DNA from 2 places in the Nocardioides zeicaulis genome. Region 1 is predicted to be linked to the other one. Evidence: predicted binding sites of a transcription regulator. Region 1 holds the regulator's gene; the other holds the start of a gene.

Region 1 (4,654 bases):
GCGGTCCTGCCCGCCGGGCGCGGTCTGGTTCCGCGGGGCGGTCGGCACGGTCGGCGCGCCGATGCGCTCGCACACCTCGGCGAAGTCGCGGTCGAAGGTCTCCAGGCGCCCGACGAAGTCGACCCGGTTGAGATCGATCATCCGGCTCTGCAGGGTGAGGTGCTGGTCGGTGCCGGGAACCGCCGACAGGTCCTGCGCGGCGGTCCAGCGGGCGAACTCCTCGACCGTCTGCATCCGGGCGTGCGTCGCGTCGTCGAAGGAGTAGTAGTTGGCTCCGACGACCTTGTCGCGCCACGCCGAGACGAACCGGTCGAGCGGGTCGCGCACGAAGGCGAAGGTGAAGTAGTCGGTGAAGCTGGCCAGGGGGTACCTGACCCGCATCGCGTGGTCCACGTCCAGGCTCACGCCATGGCTCTCGCAGTGGTGGCGGATGGTCCGGGTCGCCACCTTCGCCACGCGGTACCAGACGAACCGGTGGCTGTGGCTCACCGTGAGGTTGTACGCCAGCGGGCTGAGCCACGCCGACGCCTCCCCGGCGAGCCCCAGCCGGTCGAGCTCGGCCTCGCCCGGCGGAGTGAGCCGGCGCCGGTTGCCCGGACGGGTGCGGAACACCTCGGGGGACGGGGTCGCGCCGGCGTGCTCGAACATCGCCGCGAGGCTACACCGGGCGCCGGGGTGCGAGGAGCTCCGGCGACGAGCCTCGAGACCCCGTCAGCCGAACGGGATCCGGCCGCGCAGCACCTCGGGGTCGTCGAGCGGCGCGTCACGCGTCTCCCTGATGACCTCGCGAGCCTGGTCGGTGCTGTCCCAGACGTTCCACAGCAGCACACCGCGCACGGAGCCCTGCTTCAGGTAGTAGACGACGCCGGTGCCGAGCTGGCCGTCCTTCCAGTCCTCCACCATGTCGAGGTCGGACTTCGTCTCGCCGACCGCCTCGTAGCCGGCGTCGAAGATGTCGGACCAGAAGATCGGGGTGTACTCGTAGGCCTCGCCGGCGCCGGCCATCACCTTGCCGGCGTGCTCGCCGGACTTCTCGGCCTGGTCGACGTGCTCGACGCGGCGTCGGCCGAGGAGGGCGTCGGGGTACGACGCCACGTCGCCCGCGGCGTACACGTCCTCCGCGCTGGTGCGCAGGTGCTCGTCGACGACGACGCCGTTGTCGACCTCGAGCCCGGCAGCCTCGGCGAGCCCGGTGCGCGGCTGCACGCCGACGCCGACCACGGCTGCGTCGCCGACCACCTCGGTGCCGTCGTCGAGCCGGATCCGCACGCCGTCGCCGGTGTCCTCGCCGGCGCTCACCGAGCCGTGCACCACCGTCACGCCGCGGTCGGTGAACGCCTTGGTGAGGCTGGCCGCGAGCGCACGGGGGAACATCTGCTCCTGCACGTCCTCGAGGTCGAGCACGAGGGTGACGGAGACGTCGTTCTGCACGAGGGCCGAGGCGATCTCCGAACCGATGTAGCCGCCGCCGACCACGACGACGTGGCTGTCGGGGCCGGCGAGGGTGCGCAGCCGCTGGTAGTCGGCGGCGGTGCGGTAGTAGAGGACGCGCGGGCCGGGCTGGAGGTCGAGCGTGCGCGGCTCGGCACCGGTGGCCAGCAGCAGCTTGCCGTAGGTGACGGTCGTGCCGTCGGCGAGGCGTACGGCGTGGGCACCGGGGTCGATCGCGCTGACCGTCGTGTCGGTGAGGAGGTCGACCGCGTCGTCGTCCTCGAGGTCGCCGGAGAGCCACGAGTCGTCGAGGCTCTTCTCGGCGTCGAGCCAGAGGGCCTTCGACAGGTCGGGTCGGTAGACCGGCCTGTCGGGCTCGGAGCCGAGGACCGCGACCGTGCCGGAGGGGTCCTGGCTGCGGATCCCCTTCACGGCGCTCGTGGCGGCGACGCCGGCGCCGACGACGACGTAGTCGTAGGACTCCTGGACCTGGCTCATGCGGGCTCCTCGCGATGGGTGGTCCCGCCATCGTGTCCGCTCGGTGCACCACAATCAACGGCCCTCCGCCCCGCAGGGTGGAGGGCCGTCGGAAGGCCGGGCGAGGAGTGCCTCAGAGGCTGCGCAGGACCGCCGTGACGACACCAAGAATGGTCGCGTTGTCGCCGGGGATCGGGTCGTACGCGCTGTTGTGCGGGAGCAGCCAGACGTGGCCGTCCTTGCGCTGGAACGTCTTCACGGTCGCCTCGCCCTCGATCATCGCCGCAACGATCTGTCCGTTGGTGGCCGTCTGCTCCTGCCGGATCACGACGTAGTCGCCGTTGCAGATCGCGGCGTCGATCATCGAGTCGCCGGACACCTCCAGGAGGAAGAGCGTGCCGTCACCGACGAGCTGCTTGGGCAGCGGGAAGACGTCGGAGACCTGCTCCTCGGCGAGGATCGGGCCACCGGCGGCGATGCGGCCCACGAGTGGGATGTTGACCGCGGTGGGGGAGACGTCGCCGATCCCGGTCTCGTCGACGCTCGACTCGTCGGCGCTCGAGATCGAGCGGCGCGCCGCCATCACCTCGGGCAGGAACACCTCGAGCGCGCGGGGCCGGTTGGGGTCGCGCTTGAGGAAGCCCTTGCCCTCGAGCACGCGCAGCTGGTGGGCCACGCTGGAGGACGACGTGAGCCCGACCGCCTGGCCGATCTCGCGCATCGAGGGCGGGTAGCCCTTCGTCTCGATCGAGTCCTTGATCGTGGCCAGCACGCGCTGCTGGCGCGGGGTCAGGCCGGTGGCGTCCGGCGGGCCGTCGGGCATCTCGATGACGTTCTTGTCGTCCTGCTTGGCCATCTGGCTCAGTCCTCCCGGCACGGTGTCCTGCTGACGTGCTGCTGGTGTGCTGCTGGTGTCGTGCTCCGTCCACCCGGAGCAGTGGGGCCACCGTAGCGCCGCGGACGCCCGCGGATCAAACACCTGTTCGAACCCGCGTGTCGCTACGGTCGGCCGCATGGCGAGCGTGGGCACGACGAGCTGTGTGGTAACGGGTGGGGCGCGTGGGATCGGGCGGGCGATCGCCGAGCGGATGGTCGCCCGCGGTCACCGGGTCGTGGTCACCGACGTCTCCGAGGCGGTCACCGCGACCGCAGAAGAGATCGGAGCGGCCGGGCTGGTCCACGACGTGCGAGACCCCGACGCGCACCGGGCGGTGGCCGCCGAGGCTGCGCGCCACGCCCCGCTGGCGGCCTGGTTCAACAACGCCGGGGTCGGCGACGACGGGACGCTCGTCGCGCTGACCGACGAGCAGGTGCGCCGCCTGGTCGAGGTCAACCTCCTCGGCACCATGTGGGGCACCCGCGCGGCGCTCGACGCGTTCGGGCCCGCCGGAGGTGACGTCGTCAACGTCGCCTCGCTCGCCGGCCTCACCCCGGCCCCCGGCTACAGCGTGTAGCAGCGACGAAGGCGGGCGTGGTGTCGCTGAGCTCCTCGGTCAACGCCGAGGCGCCCCGCGGGGTCCGGGTGCACGCGCTGTGCCCTGACGGCGCCGACACCGCGATGCTCGCCGCGCAGGACCCCGACGGGATGGGAGCCCAGCTGGTGCACTCGGGCGGCCCGATCCTCACCGTCGACCAGGTCGCGACGGCCGCGGTCGCCCTCCTCGGTTCGCGGCGGGTGGTGCGGACCGTGCCGGGCTGGCGCGGGGGAGTGGCGCGGGCTGCCGCGCTCACACCCGGCGCGGCGCCGCACGTCGTGGGGCTGTTCGCGGCCCAGGGGCGGCGGTCGATGCGTCGGCGCTGAGCCGCCTTCGGGGCCGTCGAACATTTGTTCGCCCAGGTCCTTGATCTGTTCGAACACCTGCTCTATCGTCGTACACACGTTCGATCGAACGTCTGAGCGAGACCGACCCACTGTCGGTGGTCATCACTAGACATTCCTTCGACCGAGACACCCGGCTGATCTTCCCCAGGAGGCCACGATGAGCACCCTCAGCCTTTCCCCCGCTTTCACCGCCACGTCCGCCCGTCGCTCGGCGGTGCGGCTCACCCGGCGCGGCCGGCTCGTGGTCTTCCTGACCTCGCTGTTCCTGGTCCTCGGGGTGGCGGTCATGCTCGCCGGCGGCGCCGTCGGCACCGACTCGGCGGGCCAGCAGGTCCCGACCGAGGTCGTCACCGTCGCCCCGGGCGACACCCTCTGGGACATCGCCAGCGACATCTCCACCGACGGCGACGTCCGCTCCGCGATGGATCAGATCGAGCGGCTCAACGCCCTCGAGTCCGCCAGCCTCTCGGCTGGCCAGAAGCTCCGCGTCCCGGTCGTCACCGACTGACGCGCGAGGCCTCCATCAGCCGCTTCGACCCCGGCTGGTGGAACCAAGGGGAAGACCGAGGGGCGGGCCACCAGGCCCGCCCCTCGGCGCATGTCGGGAGCAGGTTGAGCGAGTCGATCTCCGATGTGTCGGCTACGCAGCTTGCCGGGCTGCCGTGGTGAGGGTGGCGGCATACGACACGGGCCGGCCTCCTCCGGGTGTCGTCTGCCGCCACCCTGGTCGCGGTTGTCCACAGATCGGCTCCTGGGACTGTTTCTCGGCAGCTCCGGATGGGTAGTTTCACCGGTGCTGACGTTGTCTCGGGAAGGCCCTTCATGCACGTACGCCGCGCGCTCGCGCTCTCCGTCCTCGCCCCGCTCCTGCTGGCCGGGTGCTCCGACGGCGACCCCGAGCCCAGCCCCACGCCGAAGATGCCC
Region 2 (4,654 bases), 1.1 Mb from region 1:
CCGCCGCCGAAGCGGCGGCACAGCACGTCGAGCACGGCCCGGTCGAGCCGGTCGAGGCCGGACTCGTCGACCTCGAACAGGTCGAGGGCCGCCTGCGCGACGGGCAGCGAGAGCACGCCGTCGGCCCGCACCTGGGCGTAGTCACGGACCCGGCGCAGCAGCCGGTTGGCGATGCGGGGCGTGCCGCGCGAGCGCGACGCGATCTCCTTGGACCCTTCCGACGTCAGGTGGACCCCGAGCAGGCCCGCGGAGCGGTGCACGATCTGGTCGAGCTCGTGGGGCTCGTAGAACTCGAGGTGGGCGGTGAAGCCGAAGCGGTCGCGCAGCGGGCCCGGCAGCAGGCCGACGCGGGTCGTGGCCCCGACCAGGGTGAACGGCGGGATCTCCAGCGGGATCGCGGTGGCGCCGGGGCCCTTGCCGATGACCACGTCGACCCGGAAGTCCTCCATGGCCATGTAGAGCATCTCCTCGGCCGGGCGCGACATCCGGTGGATCTCGTCGACGAAGAGCACGTCGCCCTCGTTGAGGCCCGACAGGATCGCGGCGAGGTCGCCGGCGTGGGTGATGGCGGGGCCGCTGGTCAGGCGGAGCGGCGTGCTCATCTCGGCGGCGATGATCATCGCCAGGGTGGTCTTGCCGAGCCCGGGTGGGCCGGAGAGCAGGACGTGGTCGGGCGCGCGGCCGCGGCGGCGCGCGGCCTCGAGCACGAGGCCGAGCTGGTCTCGGACCCGCGCCTGCCCGACGACCTCGTCGAGGGTCTTGGGGCGCAGCGCCGCCTCGACGGCGCGCTCGTCGCCGTCGGCCTCGGCGTCGGTGAGGCGCTGCAGGTGCGCGAGCTCGGCCTCGGAGAGCTCGACGTCCTCGTCGGTGTCGTCCCAGTTCACGTCGCTCACGCCCTGCTCAGCGTGCGCAGCGCGGCCCGCAGCAGCGCACCGACGTCGGGAGCGTCGCCGGCCTGGTCGGCGACGGCCTCCACGGCCTTCTCCGACTCCTTGGCCGACCAGCCGAGGCCGACGAGGCCCTGCTGCACCTGCTCGCGCCACGGCTCGACGACCGGCGCGGCCGGCCCGGTGGGCATGCTGCCGACCGGCGGACCGATGCGGTCCTTGAGCTCGAGGATGATCCGCTGGGCGCCCTTCTGGCCGATGCCCGGCACCCGGGTGAGCGCCTTGACGTCCTCGGCGGCGATGGCGCGGCGCACGTCGTCGGGGCTCATCACCGCGACGATCGCCTGGGCCACCTTGGGCCCGACGCCCGAGGCCGTCTGGACGATCTCGAAGATCGACTTCTCGTCGTCGTCGAGGAAGCCGAAGATCGTGAGGCTGTCCTCGCGCACCACCATGCTCGTCGGCAGCCGCGCCTCGCGGCCGACGCGCAGCGTGGCGAGGGTGCCGGGCGTGCACATCAGCTCCAGCCCCACGCCCCCGACCTCGAGGACGGCGCTGGACAGGGTCACGGCGGCGACCTCGCCGCGGACGAAGGCGATCATCGGGTCCTCACGGGATGGCTGGTGCGTCGGGGGCCGGCCTTGGCCACGGCGGCCTCGAGCCGGCTGCTCGCCGACCCGCGCCACACGTGGGTGATGGCGAGCGCGAGCGCGTCGGCGGCGTCGGCCGGCTTGGGCAGCTCGGGCAGGCGCAGGATGCGGACCACCATCGCGCCGACCTGGGCCTTGTCGGCGCGGCCGTTGCCGGAGACGGCGGCCTTGACCTCGCTCGGGGTGTGCATCGCGATCGGCAGGCCACGGCGGGCGGCGACGACCAGCGCGATGCCGCTGGCCTGGGCGGTGCCCATGATGGTGCTGACGTCGGAGCGGGCGAAGACCCGCTCGACGGCGACCGCGTCGGGGCGGTGCTCCTCGATCCAGGCGTCGAGGCCCTTCTCGATGGTCACCAGCCGCTCGGCGACCGGAAGCCCGGAGCTGGTGCGGATCACGCCGACGTCGACCATGGACAGGGGCCGTCCGACGCTGCCGTCGACGACGCCGACGCCGCACCGGGTCAGCCCGGGGTCGATGCCGAGCACGCGCACGCGTCTCCCCTTTCCCTGCGGTCGTCCGAACATGTGTTCGTGCCGACACGCTAACCCGCCGCGCACGTCGTACGACGACGACACGCGCGGCGGGGCCGCTGCTAGGGCGACGGCGAGCCGGGGAGGGCTCAGGCGTCGGCGGACTCGAGCTCGGCCATCACGTCGGCGGGGATGTCGACGTTGGTGAAGACGTCCTGCACGTCGTCGAGGTCCTCGAGCGCGTCGACGAGGTGGAGCACCTTGCCCGCGCCGTCGGCGTCGACCGGGATCTCGAGGCTGGCGACGAACTCCACGTCGGCGGAGTCGTAGTCGATGCCGGCCTCCTGGAGCGCGGTGCGCACCGCGACGACGTCGGTGGCCTCGCTCTGGACCTGGAAGGTGTCGTCGAGGTCCATGACCTCCTCGGCGCCGGCGTCGAGGGTGGCCTCGAGGACGTCGTCCTCGCTCACCTCACGGCCCTCCTGCGCCTTGGGCACCACCACGACGCCCTTGCGGGTGAACAGGCGCGAGACCGAGCCGGGGTCGGCCATCGTGCCGCCGTTGCGGGTGACGGCGGTGCGGACCTCCATCGCGGCACGGTTGGTGTTGTCGGTGAGGCACTCCACGAGGATGGCGACGCCCTGCGGGCCGTAGACCTCGTAGGAGATGTTCTTGTAGTCGACCCCACCCGACTCGGCGCCGGAGCCGCGCTTGAGCGCGGAGTCGATGTTCTTGTTGGGGACCGAGCTCTTCTTGGCCTTCTGGATGGCATCGTAGAGCGTCGGGTTGCCCGCGGGGTCTCCCCCGCCCTGCTTGGCGGCGACCTCGATGTTCTTGATCAGCTTGGCGAACAGCTTGCCGCGCTTGGCGTCGATGGCGGCCTTCTTGTGCTTGGTCGTTGCCCACTTGGAGTGGCCTGACATGAGTACCTCTGTCTGTCGCGGGGTCTGGCGCGATGCGTCAACGGGCCGAGCGCACCAGGTCCACGAACAGGCCGTGGACCCGGTCGTCGCTGCCGACCTCGGGATGGAACGAGGTCGCCATCAGGGGACCCTGGCGCACCGCGACGATCCTACCCGCGGCCGGTCCCCCCTCGACCCGGGCCAGCACCTCGACGTCGTCGTCGACCGACTCCACCCACGGGGCGCGGATGAAGACGGCCCGCACGGGGTCGTCAAGGCCGTCGAGGTGCAGGTCCTCCTCGAAGGAGTCGACCTGCCGCCCGAAGGCGTTGCGGCGCACGGTGACGTGGAGCCCCCCGATGCTCTCCTGGCCCGGGGCGCCGTCCTCGATGCGGTCGGCGAGCATGATCATCCCGGCGCACGTCCCGAACGCCGGGAGACCGCCTCGGACGGCCTCGCGCAGCGGCTCGAGCAGGTCGAAGATCCGGGCGAGCTTGACCATGGTGGTCGACTCCCCGCCCGGGATGACGAGCCCGTCGCAGGCCGCGAGCTCCGCAGGGCGGCGTACAGTCACGGGCTCGGCCCCGAGCGAGCGCAGGGCGGCCAGGTGCTCGCGCACGTCGCCCTGCAGGGCGAGCACCCCGATGGTGGGGTGCGTCACCACCCGCGCTCGGCGAGCCGGTGCGGCTGCGGGATCTCGTCGACGTTGATGCCGACCATGGCCTCGCCGAGACCGCGGGAGACCTTGGCGACGACGTCGGGGTCGTCGTGGAAGGTGGTCGCCTTGACGATCGCCTCGGCGCGCTGGGCGGGGTTGCCCGACTTGAAGATGCCCGAGCCGACGAAGACGCCCTCGGCGCCGAGCTGCATCATCATCGCGGCGTCGGCCGGGGTGGCGATGCCGCCGGCGGTGAAGAGGACGACGGGCAGCTTGCCGGCGGCCGCGACCTCCTTGACGAGCTCGTAGGGGGCCTGCAGCTCCTTGGCCGCGACGTAGAGCTCGTCCTCGGACATGCTGCTGAGGCGGCGCAGCTCGCCGCCGATGGTGCGCATGTGCATGACGGCGTTGGAGACGTCTCCGGTGCCGGCCTCGCCCTTGGAGCGGATCATGGCGGCGCCCTCGGTGATCCGTCGCAGCGCCTCGCCGAGGTTGGTCGCGCCGCAGACGAAGGGCACCGTGAAGTTCCACTTGTCGATGTGGTTGGCGTAGTCGGCCGGGGTGAGCACCTCGGACTCGTCGATGTAGTCGACGCCGAGCGACTGGAGCACCTGCGCCTCGGCGAAGTGGCCGATGCGAGCCTTGGCCATCACCGGGATCGAGACGGCCTCGATGATGGAGTCGATCATGTCGGGGTCGCTCATCCGGGACACGCCGCCCTGGGCGCGGATGTCGGCGGGGACGCGCTCGAGGGCCATGACGGCGACGGCGCCGGAGTCCTCGGCGATCTTCGCCTGCTCGGCGGTGACGACGTCCATGATGACGCCGCCCTTGAGCATCTCGGCCATGCCGCGCTTGACGCGGCTCGTGCCGTGCTCGACGGGGGTCTCGGCAGGCGTCGAGGGGGTCGTCTGGGGGGTGTGCTCAGCCATGGCTGGATCGTAGTCCCGGCTCATCCGAAAGGATGCACCGGGGACCGGCTGGTCGAGCGCTCGATCAGGCCCGGGCGGCGGCGCGGGCGAGGGCCTGGCGCCGGACCACCCAGATGCGCTGCACGACGGTCACGCTGGCCGCGACCGCGAGC

What was found. Region 1 encodes LexA, which represses DNA repair genes until DNA is damaged. Its sites were predicted from a motif close to TCGAACANNTGTTCGA; they were not measured.
Region 2: a site for LexA is predicted at 2,057-2,072, ahead of ruvC (crossover junction endodeoxyribonuclease RuvC). Genes of this name have one in related genera too.

Annotation. Positions count from the first base shown of each region.
Region 1 covers NZ_JBHLXH010000001.1:1,311,535-1,316,188, reverse strand. The annotation lists gene ACFFJG_RS06495 (sulfotransferase family protein) at 1-648, opposite strand, end outside; gene ACFFJG_RS06490 (NAD(P)/FAD-dependent oxidoreductase) at 712-1,929, opposite strand; gene lexA (transcriptional repressor LexA) at 2,042-2,764, opposite strand; gene ACFFJG_RS06480 (SDR family oxidoreductase) at 2,922-3,362, shown strand; gene ACFFJG_RS06475 (SDR family oxidoreductase) at 3,380-3,709, shown strand; gene ACFFJG_RS06470 (LysM peptidoglycan-binding domain-containing protein) at 3,888-4,238, shown strand; gene ACFFJG_RS06465 (hypothetical protein) at 4,553-4,654, shown strand, end outside.
Region 2 covers NZ_JBHLXH010000001.1:258,557-263,210, forward strand. The annotation lists gene ruvB (Holliday junction branch migration DNA helicase RuvB) at 1-827, opposite strand, end outside; gene ruvA (Holliday junction branch migration protein RuvA) at 890-1,489, opposite strand; gene ruvC (crossover junction endodeoxyribonuclease RuvC) at 1,486-2,031, opposite strand; gene ACFFJG_RS01370 (YebC/PmpR family DNA-binding transcriptional regulator) at 2,160-2,933, opposite strand; gene pdxT (pyridoxal 5'-phosphate synthase glutaminase subunit PdxT) at 2,971-3,576, opposite strand; gene pdxS (pyridoxal 5'-phosphate synthase lyase subunit PdxS) at 3,570-4,502, opposite strand; gene pgsA (phosphatidylinositol phosphate synthase) at 4,567-4,654, opposite strand, start outside.